One region of the Streptomyces sp. NPDC102490 genome, then DNA from elsewhere that is predicted to be linked to it. Evidence: riboswitches for the same ligand, from Rfam matches in the RefSeq annotation. Region 1 holds a riboswitch; each other region holds the start of a gene.
The links. A riboswitch is a leader RNA that binds a small molecule or an ion and turns the genes downstream of it on or off. The one in region 1 is predicted to bind cyclic di-AMP.
Positions count from the first base shown of each region.

Region 2: another riboswitch for cyclic di-AMP. It lies ahead of ACIRGB_RS20580 (C40 family peptidase); the one in region 1 lies ahead of ACIRGB_RS28830 (M23 family metallopeptidase).
Region 3: another riboswitch for cyclic di-AMP. It lies ahead of ACIRGB_RS32260 (transglycosylase SLT domain-containing protein); the one in region 1 lies ahead of ACIRGB_RS28830 (M23 family metallopeptidase).
Region 4: another riboswitch for cyclic di-AMP. It lies ahead of ACIRGB_RS12595 (peptidoglycan DD-metalloendopeptidase family protein); the one in region 1 lies ahead of ACIRGB_RS28830 (M23 family metallopeptidase).

Region 1 covers NZ_JBIWJU010000013.1:195,865-199,062, forward strand. Annotated here, with positions in the region: gene ACIRGB_RS28825 (GntR family transcriptional regulator) at 1-546, opposite strand, end outside; gene ACIRGB_RS28830 (M23 family metallopeptidase) at 676-1,440, opposite strand; cyclic di-AMP (ydaO/yuaA leader) riboswitch at 1,453-1,617, opposite strand; gene ACIRGB_RS28835 (M16 family metallopeptidase) at 1,809-3,197, opposite strand; gene ACIRGB_RS28840 (M16 family metallopeptidase) at 3,194-3,198, opposite strand, start outside.
Region 2 covers NZ_JBIWJU010000008.1:319,591-322,788, forward strand. Annotated here, with positions in the region: gene ACIRGB_RS20570 (ATP-dependent Clp protease proteolytic subunit) at 1-387, shown strand, start outside; gene ACIRGB_RS20575 (hypothetical protein) at 395-703, shown strand; cyclic di-AMP (ydaO/yuaA leader) riboswitch at 1,031-1,253, shown strand; gene ACIRGB_RS20580 (C40 family peptidase) at 1,257-1,730, shown strand; gene ACIRGB_RS20585 (ATP-binding protein) at 1,701-2,213, opposite strand; gene ACIRGB_RS20590 (helix-turn-helix domain-containing protein) at 2,431-3,198, shown strand, end outside.
Region 3 covers NZ_JBIWJU010000016.1:96,670-99,867, reverse strand. Annotated here, with positions in the region: gene fahA (fumarylacetoacetase) at 1-378, opposite strand, end outside; gene ACIRGB_RS32265 (HAD family hydrolase) at 700-1,509, shown strand; gene ACIRGB_RS32260 (transglycosylase SLT domain-containing protein) at 1,533-2,024, opposite strand; cyclic di-AMP (ydaO/yuaA leader) riboswitch at 2,026-2,182, opposite strand; gene ACIRGB_RS32255 (polyprenyl synthetase family protein) at 2,966-3,198, shown strand, end outside.
Region 4 covers NZ_JBIWJU010000005.1:163,014-166,211, reverse strand. Annotated here, with positions in the region: gene ACIRGB_RS12600 (SGNH/GDSL hydrolase family protein) at 1-686, opposite strand, end outside; gene ACIRGB_RS12595 (peptidoglycan DD-metalloendopeptidase family protein) at 890-1,837, opposite strand; cyclic di-AMP (ydaO/yuaA leader) riboswitch at 1,842-1,999, opposite strand; gene ACIRGB_RS12590 (tyrosine-protein phosphatase) at 2,424-3,198, shown strand, end outside.

The DNA.
Region 1 (3,198 bases):
CCGGGCCACGGCGTCGGTGATCGCGCCGTGCTCCGCCCAGTACTCCACCGGGCCGACCGGCGCCTCCACCACGTACATCCAGGCGATCTTGTGGCGGAGCTGGGTCAGCAGCGCCGTCAGGGAGGGGCTGTCCGCCGCCCGGGCGAGGGTCTCGTGGAACCAGCCGCCCAGTGAGCGCAGTTCCTCGCCGGTGCCCTGCCTGGCCCGTTCCTGCCCCAGTCTGACCAGGCCGCGCAACACCTTGAGGTGGGCCTCGGTGCGCCGCCGGGCGGCCCGGGAGGCCCCGAGCGGCTCCAGGAGCGTGCGCGTCTCCAGGAGGTCGGCGGCCTCCCGCTCGGTCGGCTCCGCCACGCACGCGCCCGCGTGCCGCCGGGTCACCACGAAACCCTCGGCCTCCAGCGTGCGCAGGGCCTCGCGGACGGGGACGCGGGAGACGCCGTAGCGGCGGGCGAGGAGTTCCTCGGTGAGCCGGCTCCCGCGGCCGTGTACACCGGAGACGATGTCGTCCCGGATCGCCGTGCACACCGAATGCGCCGGAATACGCATGAGCGACCTCCCCTTGACCCCCGTGAAACCCGGTGATTGACGTGTGCCGCACGAACCCAGGCCAATCAAGCGATATTAAATGCGAAAAGCCCCGGCTCGGGAAGCCGGGGCTTTCGGACGTCGTCTCTGTCAGACGTTCACGCCGTGGGAGCGGAGGTAGGCGACGGGGTCCATGTCCGAGCCGTACTCGGGGCTCGTACGGGCCTCGAAGTGCAGGTGCGGTCCGGTGACGTTGCCGGTGGCGCCGGAGAGGCCGATCTGCTGGCCCGGCTCGACCGACTGGCCGACCGAGACGCCGATGGACGACAGGTGCCCGTACTGCGTGTACGTGCCGTCGTGCATCTTGATCACGACCTGGTTGCCGTACGCCCCGCCCCAGCCGGCCTCGACGACGGTGCCGACGCCCACGGCGTGCACGGTCGTGCCGCTGGAGGCGTGGAAGTCGATGCCGGTGTGGCTGCCGGAGGACCACAGGGAACTGCCGGCCTGGTAGGCGGTGGAGACGTAGGAGGCGGTGATCGGCGCGACGAAGGTGTTGAGGCGCTTGCGCTCCGCCTCCCGCGCGGCGCGCTCCTTGGCCTCGCGCGCCTGCTTGGCCGCCTCGGCCGCCCGCTCGCGGGCCGCTTCCCGGGCCGCCTCGCGGGCGGCGGCGTCCGCGGCCGCCTGCTGCTGGGCGAGGGCCTGGGCGTCTATCTCGTCGGCGACGGAGTCGCCGATGGTGACGACCGGGGTGAGTCCGCTCTGCTCCACCGCGGGCTCGGCGGCGAGCGCGGGAGCCGCGAGGGTGCCGACGACGCCGGTGGTGGCGAGGGCCGCGACTCCCGCCGCGCGGGCGGTGGTGCGGTGCACCCGGCCGGTGCGCCGGTGCTTCCCGGTGGCGCGCGTGAACGCCATGTAGAGGCTTGTCCTTTCCTTCCCTCTCGCCTACCGGGTTAGCTGACGGGTTCGGAGGTGGAAGGTCTCCTACGGACCCCCTCGCGCTGCGCGCGGGCGTCCGATTCACCCCAGGGACTGCGTTGGGTCCCCGGCTCCCCTGGCTCGCGCCGTACGGGGACTCGGCGATGACTGTCCGGTGCCGCGGGTGCGGCGCACTGCCTGACGAACAGCCCGGAAGACGCTAAACGCGGCTGCGTTCAATTCTCAAACGCAACAGGCTTTTTGTAGCGCACGCCACAGGGCAGACGGGCAGCCATTCCCCCAATCCGGACAAACGGCGGCCCTGGTGACACTCCGGTCACCAGGGCCACTCCGCGCGCGGGTCGCTACTCGGCGGCCACCACGGTGACTTCGCCGATACCGAGGGCCTCGACGGGCTCCTTGATCTGCGCCGCGTCGCCGACGAGGACCGTCACGAGGCGGTCCACCGGGAAGGCGTTCACGACCGCCGCGGTGGCCTCCACGGTGCCCGTGGCGGCCAGTTGACGGTAGAGCGTGGCCTGGAAGTCGTCGGACAGGTGCTGCTCGACCTGGTCGGCCAGCGTGCTCGCCACGGCCGCCGCCGTCTCGTACTTCAGCGGCGCCACGCCCACCAGGTTCTGCACGGCCACGTCGCGCTCGGCGTCGGTGAGCCCCTCCGCGGCGAGCTTGCGCAGCACCGTCCACAGGTCCTCCAGGGCGGGACCGGTGTTGGGGGTGTCGACGGACCCGCTGATGGCGAGCATCGCGGCGCCCGTACCGTCCGGCGCGGAGCGCAGGACCTGGCCGAACGCCCGTACGCCGTAGGTGTAGCCCTTCTCCTCGCGCAGGACGCGGTCCAGGCGCGAGGTGAGGGTGCCGCCGAGGCAGTAGGTGCCGAGCACCTGCGCGGGCCACACGCGGTCGTGCCGGTCGGCGCCGGTGCGGCCGATCAGCAGCTGCGTCTGGACGGCGCCGGGACGGTCCACGATGACGACCCGGCCCCGGTCGTCGGCGGTCACCGGGGGGACGGGGCGCGGCTCGGCGGCCGAGCCGGTCCACGCGCCCAGGGTGTCGCCGAGCAGCGCGTCCAGGTCGACACCGGTGAGGTCGCCGACGACCACCGCGGTGGCCGTGGCGGGGCGGACGTGCCGCTCGTAGAAGGCGCGTACGGCGGCCGAGTCGATGGCCGCGACCGTCTCCTCGGTGCCCTGGCGCGGGCGCGACATGCGCGAGTCGGCCGGGAACAGCTCCTTGGAGAGTTCCTTCGCGGCGCGCCGGGAGGGGTTGGCCAGCTCGTGCGGGATCTCGTCGAGCCGGTTGCGCACCAGCCGTTCGACCTCGCCGTCCGCGAAGGCGGGCGCCCTGAGGGCGTCGGCGACCAGGCCGAGGGCCTTGGCCAGGCGCGAGGCGGGCACCTCCAGGCTCAGCCGGACGCCGGGGTGGTCGGCATGCGCGTCGAGGGTGGCGCCGCAGCGCTCCAGCTCGGCGGCGAACTCCTCCGCCGAGTGCTTGTCGGTGCCCTCCGAGAAGGCGCGCGCCATGATCGTGGCGACACCGTCGAGACCGGCGGGCTCGGCCTCCAGGGGGGCGTCGAGGAGCACCTCGACTGCGACGACCTGCTGGCCGGGGCGGTGGCAGCGCAGCACGGTGAGGCCGTTGTCGAGGCGGCCGCGCTCGGGGGCGGGGAACGCCCACGGCTTGGGCTCGCCGGCCTGCGGCTGGGCGTGGAATTCCATGGTGGCGAGCTCGGTCACT
Region 2 (3,198 bases), on a different contig from region 1:
TACGACACGATGCGCTACGTCGCCTGCGACGTGGCGACGACCTGCCTCGGGCAGGCCGGTTCGTCCGCCGCGGTGCTGCTGGCGGCGGGCACCCCCGGCAAGCGCTCCGTCCTGCCGGGCGCCCGAATGGTGCTCCACCAGCCGGCGCTCACCGAACCGGTGCAGGGGCAGGCGAGCGACCTGGCCGTCCACGCCGACGAGTTGGTCCGCGTCCGCGCCCGCCTGGAGGAGATCCTCGTACGGCACACGGGCCGCAGTCCCGAGCAGGTGAGCGCGGACCTCGAGCGGGAAACGGTCCTCGACGCCCGACAGGCGCTGGAGTACGGCCTGGTGGACCGGATCGTCCCCGGCCGCAGGACCCCGCCCGCCTCGCCCGGCGCGAGGTGATCCGCCGGTGCTGCCACCCGAGTTGCCCCCGCTGCCGGCCCTGACCCGCGCCGAGGCCGAGGTCGTCGACGGCTATCTGGACGTCGTCGATCTGCTCGGGCGCATCAACCCCGGGCGGGACGGCGACACCTACGGCGCCCTGCGCGCCGCCCAGGCACTGGTCGGCAAGGCGGTGGCGCTGCGTGACGCGCTGGCGCTGATGCACCGGCGCGGCGAGACGGAGGTGCACGCCGCCACCCTGGCCCGGGCGCTGCGGGTGCTGGACGGAGAGCGCCGGACGGCGCGGGTCGGCCTCCCGCCGCCTTCCGGGAAGTGAGAAAGCCCGGTCGGCTGCGGCCCGGCGCCGGGTCGATGCGGCAGCGGGCCGAAACGGACCAAACGGCGTACCCCCTTTCGGCGTAGGGACACCGCCGATTGATGACCGGCCGGACTTGCGGCGCCCCGCGCCCGGCCGGTGCGACGCGCCACTCCGCCGCTGGTCCCGGGGCCGTCACCGGGCCCGGCGGCACGTCGAACACGGAGTGGCGACCCGAACGGGTGAGTGGGGTGTAACAACACAAAGGGCACGTTCCGTTGGGATTTTCTCCTCGCGGGGGACAAGATCCGTGACTGACGACAAGCCCCCGCCGCAGCGGCGGGGCGGTCCGGGCGGACGCCGAGTCCTGCCGCCGTCCGGACGACCGGTCGCGAGGGAAGTGGATCGGCAGGAGTGGAGGACCCGAGCACGACGGGTCGCCGGCACGGCCGCCTTTGCGAGAGGTGCCGGGCCGAGCGGTCCTTGGGGTGAAGCCGCACTCGTGCGGCCGGGCAACTTCGCCAGCCCGAATCCGACAGGTCATCCTTCACAGGCGGCTGACGAAGGGTTGCGCATGTCCGCGCTCAATCGTGTCCCGTCGCTGATGGCTCGTGCCGGTACGGCCTCGGCCCTCACCCTCGCCGCCGTGGGCGGCTCCGTCGTGGTCCCCGGTGCCGCCTCCGAGGCGGCCGCGGCGAGCCATGCGACCAAGGCCCTCAGGATCGCCGCTTCCAAACAGGGTTCCCCGTACCGCTGGGGCGCCATCGGCCCCCACCGGTTCGACTGCTCCGGCCTGACGCTGTACTCGTTCAAGAAGGCCGGCAAGAAGCTGCCACGCACCGCGGCGCAGCAGTACAACAAGACCCGCCACATCTCCGCCAAGCACCGCAAGGTCGGCGACCTCGTGTTCTTCCACTCCGGCCGGAGCGTCTACCACGTGGGTATCTACGCCGGGAAGGGCAGGCTCTGGCACGCTCCGAAGACCGGGGACGTGGTGCGGTTGCAGAAGATCTGGACGTCAGGCGTCTGGTACGGCCGGGTCAAGTAGCCCGCCCGCGGGAGTGACGGCGTTCTGCCCGGCCGTCACTCCCGCGGGTGCCGCCGGCCCGCTCGGGGGTGTCCAGGGCAGTTCGATGGAGACGGTCTTGCCCCCCTCGCGCGTGGGCCGGACCCGCAGCCTGCCGCCGCACTCGGCGGTCAGCCAGCGGATGATCACCATGCCCCGCCCGTTGTCCTGCTGGACGGCGGCGGGCAGCCGCTTGGGGAAGCGCGGATGGCTGTCGGTGACGCCGAGCCGCAACCGCTCGTCGTCGTCGAGGACGAGGTCCACCGTGAAGGTCGGCGACTGCCCGAACGTGTGCTGGACCGCGTTGGTCGCCAGTTCGGAGACGATGAGCCGCACGGTCTCGGACAACTCGGCGTCGCCCGGCAGCCCCCATTCCGCCAGGGTGCCGACCACATAGGTCCGCGCGGCGGCCACCGAGGCGGGATCGCTCGGCAGAGTGACGGATGCTTCCAGATGGTCTGCCATGGCGACGTCGTCCCTTTCTCACGGGACCGCAGGCCCGACACGGAGTGGATGGTTCGAGTACGGTCCCGGACTGGTGCTTCGCCGCCAGACTGCCATCACCTGACCCGTGAAGGGCGGCGATCCACCAAGATATGCATATATCTGTCGCTCGAAGCGGTGAACTCTGCGACGGCAGAGCGTATTTGGGCGGCGCATAAGGAGTAGGGGGAGTTGTCCCATGCAGCACGGTCCCGTGGTGCGCCGCCGGAAGCTGGGCGCGGAACTGCGCGCCCTGCGCATGGCGGCGGGCATCACCAGCGGCGAGGCCGCCCGGCTCGCGGGCTGGCACCAGTCGAAGGTCAGCCGGATCGAGACGGGGACGAGCGGGGTGAAACCGGCCGACGTGCGGTTACTGCTCGACGTCTACGGCGTGGACGACGAGCAGCTGCGGGGGCTGCTGGTGATGCTGGCGCGCTCCGAGGACGCGGGGGGACGCCACCACTGGTGGCACGCGTACCGCGGGGTGCTGCCACCGACCTACCGCGACTTCATCAGCCTGGAGTCGCAGGCCGGCGCGATGCGCACCCTGGAGACCACGGTGGTGCCCGGCCTGCTCCAGACGCCGGAGTACGCCCGCGCGGTGACGCGGGCCGCGGTGGACGGCATGCCGGCGGAACGGCTGGAGACGCTGGTGGAGGTCCGGCTGGCCCGGCAGGACGTGCTGCGCCGCGAGCCGCCCCTGGAGCTGACCGCGGTCCTGGACGAGGCGGTGCTGCGCCGGGAGGTGGGCGGGCCCGGGGTGATGGCCCGTCAACTGGAGCGACTGGTCGAGGCCGCTCGGCTCCCCCATGTCCGGCTCCAGGTCCTGCCGTTTGCCGCCGGGGCGCATATCGGCGTCACCGGCCCTTTCGTAATCTTCTCCTTTTCGAGCACTTCTGATCTGGACGTGGTTGTTCTCGACCACTTGACGAGTAGCCTGCACCTCGAACGGAAAGAAGACCTAGAG
Region 3 (3,198 bases), on a different contig from region 1:
GCGGGCGTGGTGCTCGGAGGCGTAGAAGTCGACGTAGTCGGCGACCTCGAAGGGCAGGTGCAGGGTCACCGACGACAGCGGATGGAAGAGCGGTTCCAGGACCTCGCGGTGGGAGGGGACCGTCACCCACGCCGTCAGCGCGCGCCGCACGTCCGACCACGCCGTCCGCCCGGCCGCCAGCAGCGGGTTGAGGGTGGGCCGTGCGAGCAGGGAGGCGTACGGCGAGCCGAGAGCGTGGGCCGCCGCGCCCGCGTCGAGGACGTGGTCGCCGAGCCGGACGCCCACCGTCCGGTCGCGCGAGCCGGGGATCGAGAACACGCCGTACGGAAGGTTGTGCGGACCGAAGGGATCGCCCTCGGGGACATCGAAGGGGGGCATCAGGTGCTGCCTCGCTTTCGTGCTCGCCATGTGCGCCGTGCGCGCCGTGTCTGCGTGGTCGGGCCACACGTTACGGCTGACCCACCGGTCTTGGGCAGTGCGACCGGAGGTGGCGGCGCCCGGGACGGGATCTTGACGCGGTGGTGTGCACGGGGACCGGTGTACAGGCCCTGACCCGGCTTTAGCCGATGATGTGTCAGGTTTTGGGCAGGATCGGGCGCACTCGTGCATCCTCATTCCAGTTCGAGCGCATTCGCTACGCCCTCGTTCGGAAGCGGTCACGGGTGAGTCGGACGGGTGCGGTGTCCGTATTCTCTGATCATGGACCGCACCGCATATTCCCTCGTCGCCACCGACCTGGACGGCACGCTGCTCCGCGGCGACGACACCGTCTCCGACCGGTCGCTGGCCGCGCTGGCGCGGGTCGCCGGGGCGGGGGCGCGGCACCTGGTGGTGACGGGGCGGCCGGCCCCCCGGGTGCGCCCCCTGCTGGACCGGCTCGGCGGCACGGGACTCGCGGTGTGCGGGCAGGGCGCGCAGGTGTACGACGCCGGGGCGCACCGGATGCTGTGGTCGGTCACCCTGGACCGGGAGCTGGCCGAGACCGCGCTCGGCAAGATCGAGGCCGAGGTGGGCCAGGTGCACGCCGCCGTCGACCAGGACGGCGTCGACGGCCTGACGCTCATCGAGCCGGGCTACCTGATGCCCCACCCGACGCTGCCCGCGGTGCGCGTCGAGCGGCGCGAGCAGCTGTGGTCCAGGCCGATCAGCAAGGTGCTGCTGCGCCACCCCGAGCTGACCGACGACGAACTGGCGACGACGGCGCGCGCGGTGGTCGGTTCCCTCGCCACGGTCACCATGTCGGGGCCCGGCACCGTTGAGTTGCAGCCCTGCGGCATCACGAAGGCGACCGGCCTGGCGCTGGCCGCCGAGCACCTGGGCCTCGACCGGCGGCGGACGCTCGCCTTCGGGGACATGCCCAACGACATCCCCATGTTCCACTGGGCGGCCCGCGGCGTCGCCATGGCCGGCGCCCACCCCGAACTCAAGGCGGTGGCCGACGAGGTCACCACGACGAACGAGGACGACGGCGTGGCCGTCGTCCTCGAGCGGATCTTCGGTACCTCTTAGGCGAGGACCGGGCGGCGTACGGCTCAGTACGCGCTGAAGACGTTGTCCATCGAGCCGTAGCGGTCGGCCGCGTAGTTGCAGGCGGCGGTGATGTTGGCGACCGGGTCGTACGGGTCCCAGGAGGTGCCGGGCACGTGGTACGCCTGGAAGGTCGGGTCGATCACCTGGAGCAGACCCTTGGACGGGGTGCCGTTGACGGCGTTGATGTCCCAGTTGTTGATGGCGAGCGGGTTGCCGGAGGACTCCCGCATGATGTTGCGGTGAATGCCCTCGTAGGTCCCGGGGATGCCGTGCTGGGCCATGATGGCGAGCGACTCGCGGATCCAGCCGTCGAGGTTGTCCGGGTACGTCGTGGCCGCCTTGGCGGCGGTCGTGGCGGCGGCCGGGGTGGCCGCGGAGGCGGTGGTGGCGCCGATGAGCGGCAGCGCGAGCACCGCGGCGCCGGTGCCGGCCACCGCGAGCTTGCGGACGAGGCGGCTGGTGCGGGCGTGACGGTTCTGACCGTTGGCAGACATGTGTCCCTCTCCTTACGCCTACGAGGTGAGCTGTCGGGTTCGGGCGGGGAGGTGCCCGGCCGCGCCCCTGACGGGTACGGCTTCACCCCGAGCCGCTCCGGTGGTGACCGGTGCGGCGACTTACCTGGGTCCCCCGCTCCTGCCGGCGAGTGTGTTGGGTGGATGACTGTGCGACGGGCGGTGGCAGGATTCGGCGTCCGCCCGACAGGCCGGGAACGTATGCGAGAGCACATGTCCGGAACAAGTGCAGGAATCACCCAACGTGCCTGTTGACCTTGGTCTGAGGCGTTTGAGGCTCTTGATCCTTTGCTGTTGCCAAGCCTCAACTGGCTTGCGGGGCAAAGGGAGGGCACAGGTTCGGGCGGGGTTGCCTGCGGGCGGCCCGGAGTGAGCCAACTCACTGGCCTCAGTAAGCACGGCAAAACGGGCATTCGACTCAACTAGGCGCCAACCGGCCGCAGGTGGGGACGGCTTCGGGTGTCGAGCGGCGGGAGGAGGGAAGCGGGGTGGGGAGTGGACCGCCGGGGAGGCGCCTGCCGGTCCTGCCGGGCGGCCGTACGCGGACCGGTGCGAGCGGGTGTGCGCGGGCCGGTGCGTGTGGGCCGTTGCGCGCGGACCGGTGCGGGCCGGTACGGGCGCGTGTGGCGATCGGGTGACGTTCTCGAAGTGCGGGCCGTTGGGAGGAGTGGTGGGATCTTCGGTGGCGGCTTCCGGCCCGTCCGCCCTCCTGATCCGGCTCGTCCCCTCTGGCGATATCAATCAAAATCTGCTCATATCACCTGATCAAAAACATACCGTTCATGATCCGATACCGACCAGCCTGTAACGGTGGGCGCTAGCGGTGATCGAAACGTGACCGGATACGCTGACTTGAGTGGTGGCAGCGACCTATCGACAAACCAGGTAATCGCCAGTAGACACCAGCAGACAGGAGACCCCTCGTGACCGTCGTCGGGCCGTTCGGGCTGAGCGTGCGGGACCAGGCTCTGGAAGCCGATGTCCAGGCCGGATTGGTTGCTGTCGAGGAAGGGTTGCTCGAGGCAACCAAAAGCGAGGTGCCGTTCATCACGGAGGCCGCCCAGCACCTGGTGCGGGCCGGCGGGAAGCGGTTCCGGCCGCTGCTGGTGATGCTCTCGGCCCAGTTCGGCGACCCCTACGCCCCCGGGATCGTGCC
Region 4 (3,198 bases), on a different contig from region 1:
ATCCACGGCACCAGGTACTCGCGCGCCCAGTGCACGTCGTCGCGCCGCACGTCCAGCGTGCCGCGCGGCGGCAGGGGCGGCCAGGGCTGGTCCGGGTCGGCCGGGACGGGCAGGCCGAGGGCCTGCCCCGCGCGCAGCGCCACGCGGGTGTGGCCCTCCGGCGACAGGTGCAGCCGGTCGGCGTCCCACGCCCTGCGGTCCTGGACGCTCCTGAGCGACCACAGGTCGAGCACCGGGCAGCCGTAGCGGTCGGCGATGGCGCGGACGTGCCCGTTGTACGTGGCGATCTTGCCCCGCAGGTGCTTGAGGACGGGCACCCCCCGGGTGTCGAACCCGGTGGTCACCAGGACGGTGCCGGCCGCGGCGGTCAGCGCGGCCACCGCCAGTTCGAACCGCTCGGCGACCTCGTCGGGGTCGGTGCCGGGCCGGATGATGTCGTTGCCGCCGGCCGCGAACGAGACCAGGTCCGGGGCGAGCCGCACGACCCGCGGGACCTGTTCCGCCACGATCTGGTCGAGGAGCCTGCCGCGCACGGCGAGGTTCGTGTACGTGAAGTCGCCCTCGGGGCGCCGGTCCGCGAGCAGGACGGCGAGCCGGTCGGCCCAGCCGACGAACGCCCCGTCGGGGCCGGTGTCGCCGACGCCCTCGGTGAAGCTGTCCCCCACCGCCACGTACGACCCGATCACTGCTCTGCTGTCACTCTTCGAATCGTCTGCCACATCGGCCCATGATTCACCTTGGAATGTGACCTACGCGACCGTAGGAAGGGGTTGACGGTCGGTGAGAAAGGCCACGCCTAAAGTGTTCGTCAATTCCGGAATACGCCGAAGGCCGGACCCGGGGATCGGGGTCCGGCCTTCGGGGCGCGGGGGTTGCGCGGAACCGGTCGTCAGACGGAGACGCCGTGCGAGCGCAGGAACGCGATCGGGTCGATGTCCGAGCCGTAGTCCGGGGTGGTGCGGATCTCGAAGTGCAGGTGCGGGCCGGTCACGTTGCCGGTGGCACCCGAGAGGCCGACCTGCTGACCCGCCGTCACCGACTGACCGGCGGAGACGGAGAGCGAGGAGAGGTGGGCGTACTGGGCGTAGTGGCCGTCGGCGAGCTGGATGACGACCTGGTTGCCGTACGCGCCGCCCCAGCCGGCGGAGACGACGGTGCCGGCGCCGACGGCCTTCAGCGAGGTGCCGGTCGGGACGACGAAGTCGGTGCCGGTGTGGTAGCCGCTGGACCACATGCTGCCGGACTGGTGGTACGGGGTACCGACGGTGCCGCCCTCGACGGGGGAGGTGTAACCGCTGGTGGTGGCCGCGGACCGGGTGCCGGTGGTCGAGGAGTCCGAGGCGGAGGCCTTCTCGGCGTCCGTCGACTTCTGGGCCGGCTTCTCGGCGGCGGGCTTCTCGGCGGACTTCTGCGCCGGCTTCTGCGACGGCGCGGAGGACGGCGCCGCGGACTGGGCCGCCTTGCCGCCGATCGAGAGCTTCAGACCGGGGTGGATCAGCGACGGGTCGGAACCGACGGCCTCGCGGTTGTCCGCGTAGAGCTTCTTCCAGCCGCCGTCGACGTGCTGCTCGTCGGCGATCTTCGAAAGGTAGTCACCGCTCTTCACGGTGTACGTCCGGGAATCCGCGTTCTTCTCGGCGCCGCTCGCGGCGGCCTTCTTCGCGGACGTCGGAACGGACTGCACGGCCTGCTCGGAAACCGAGTGCGCGGGGGCGGCGTTGGCGGCGGCGGCACCCATCAGCGGGAGCGCGAGCGCGGCGCCACCGGTTCCGGCGACGGCGATGGTGCGGGTCAGGCGCATGGCCCTGGTACGGCGGTGCTTACCCTTCGCGGGCATGTCGAATTCCTCTCCGGCGCCTGCGAGGTGAGCTGTCGGGTGCGGGCTGGAGATGCCCGGCCGCGTCGGAACGCGGCTTTACCCCAAGCCGTTCCGGGAACCGGAACAGGCAGTTCTACCTGTGGGTCCCCCGCTCCTGCCGTGTACGGGTGGTCGATGAGTGCGGGCTCCGGTCGGCGGCAGGATTAGGCGTCCGTCCGGATCGGTGGTGAACGTAAGGGACCAAGACGCACAGGGACAAGCGAGGGTTTCCCGCGAACCGCGTTCCGATTGATCCTTTACGGGAATTACCGGTGACCCTGCGTCGATTTCCGTGGCATCGCTTTCCTTGAATACCCTTGAAACGCAGTCGAATTACGTGGACATGACGGGCCACGCACGGTCACGGATATGACGCTGCTCACGCGCCCCCGATTCACCCTCCGCCATTTCAGGCCCAGTTGTTATCAAGGGGCTAATTCGGACAGAAGGCTCTTATCCCCCCGCAATATCCCTCGGGGCACGATTTCGCGCACAGGGAATGCCGTATCGTCGGGTCGTGCCCGCCGGCGAGCAGCGGCGGCGGGGTGGAGTGGGAGGAGCCCCCGTGACACAGCAGGTCCCGTCGACCGAACCCGAGCTGACCGGTGTGCGCAACTTCCGGGACGTGGGCGGGCTGCCGACCGTGGACGGGCGGCGGGTGCGTCAGGGGGTGCTGTTCCGCAGCGGTCACCTGGCCCACGCCACCGGTGAGGACGCCGCGTTCCTGGCCTCGCTGGGCCTGCACACGATCTTCGACTTCCGCAACGCGGCCGACCAGAAGCTCGAGGGCCCGGACGTCGACCTGCCCGGCGTGCGCAATGTGAACCTGCCGCTGAGCGATCCGGCCGACGGCGCCGAGTTCTGGACCATGATCCGTGACGGAGACCTCGACCAGCTGCGCGAGATCCTCGCCGACGGCAAGGCCGCCGACCGGATGATCGGCTCCTACCGCTCGATCGTCACGGAGCGCACGGCGGAGCACTCCCGGGTCCTGCACGCGCTCGCCGAGGACAGCGTCCCCGCGCTGATGCACTGCGCGGCCGGAAAGGACCGTGCGGGTCTGTCCGTCGCGATCACCCTGCTCGCCCTGGGCGTCGAGCGCGAGGCCGTCGTCGAGGACTACCTGAAGTCGAACGCCGCGCACCGCCGCTACAAGGTGCGCCGCAGCGGCTCCTCGGCCTCGGCCTACTCCCCCGAGGTCATGGAGCTGCTCAGCCCCCTGTTCGACGCGCGCGCCGAGTACCTGGCGGCGGCCTTCGAGACCATCGAGGAGACGTGGGGCGGCGTCGACGCGTACCTGGAGAAGGGGCTGCGGCTCACGCCCGGGACCCGGGAGCGGC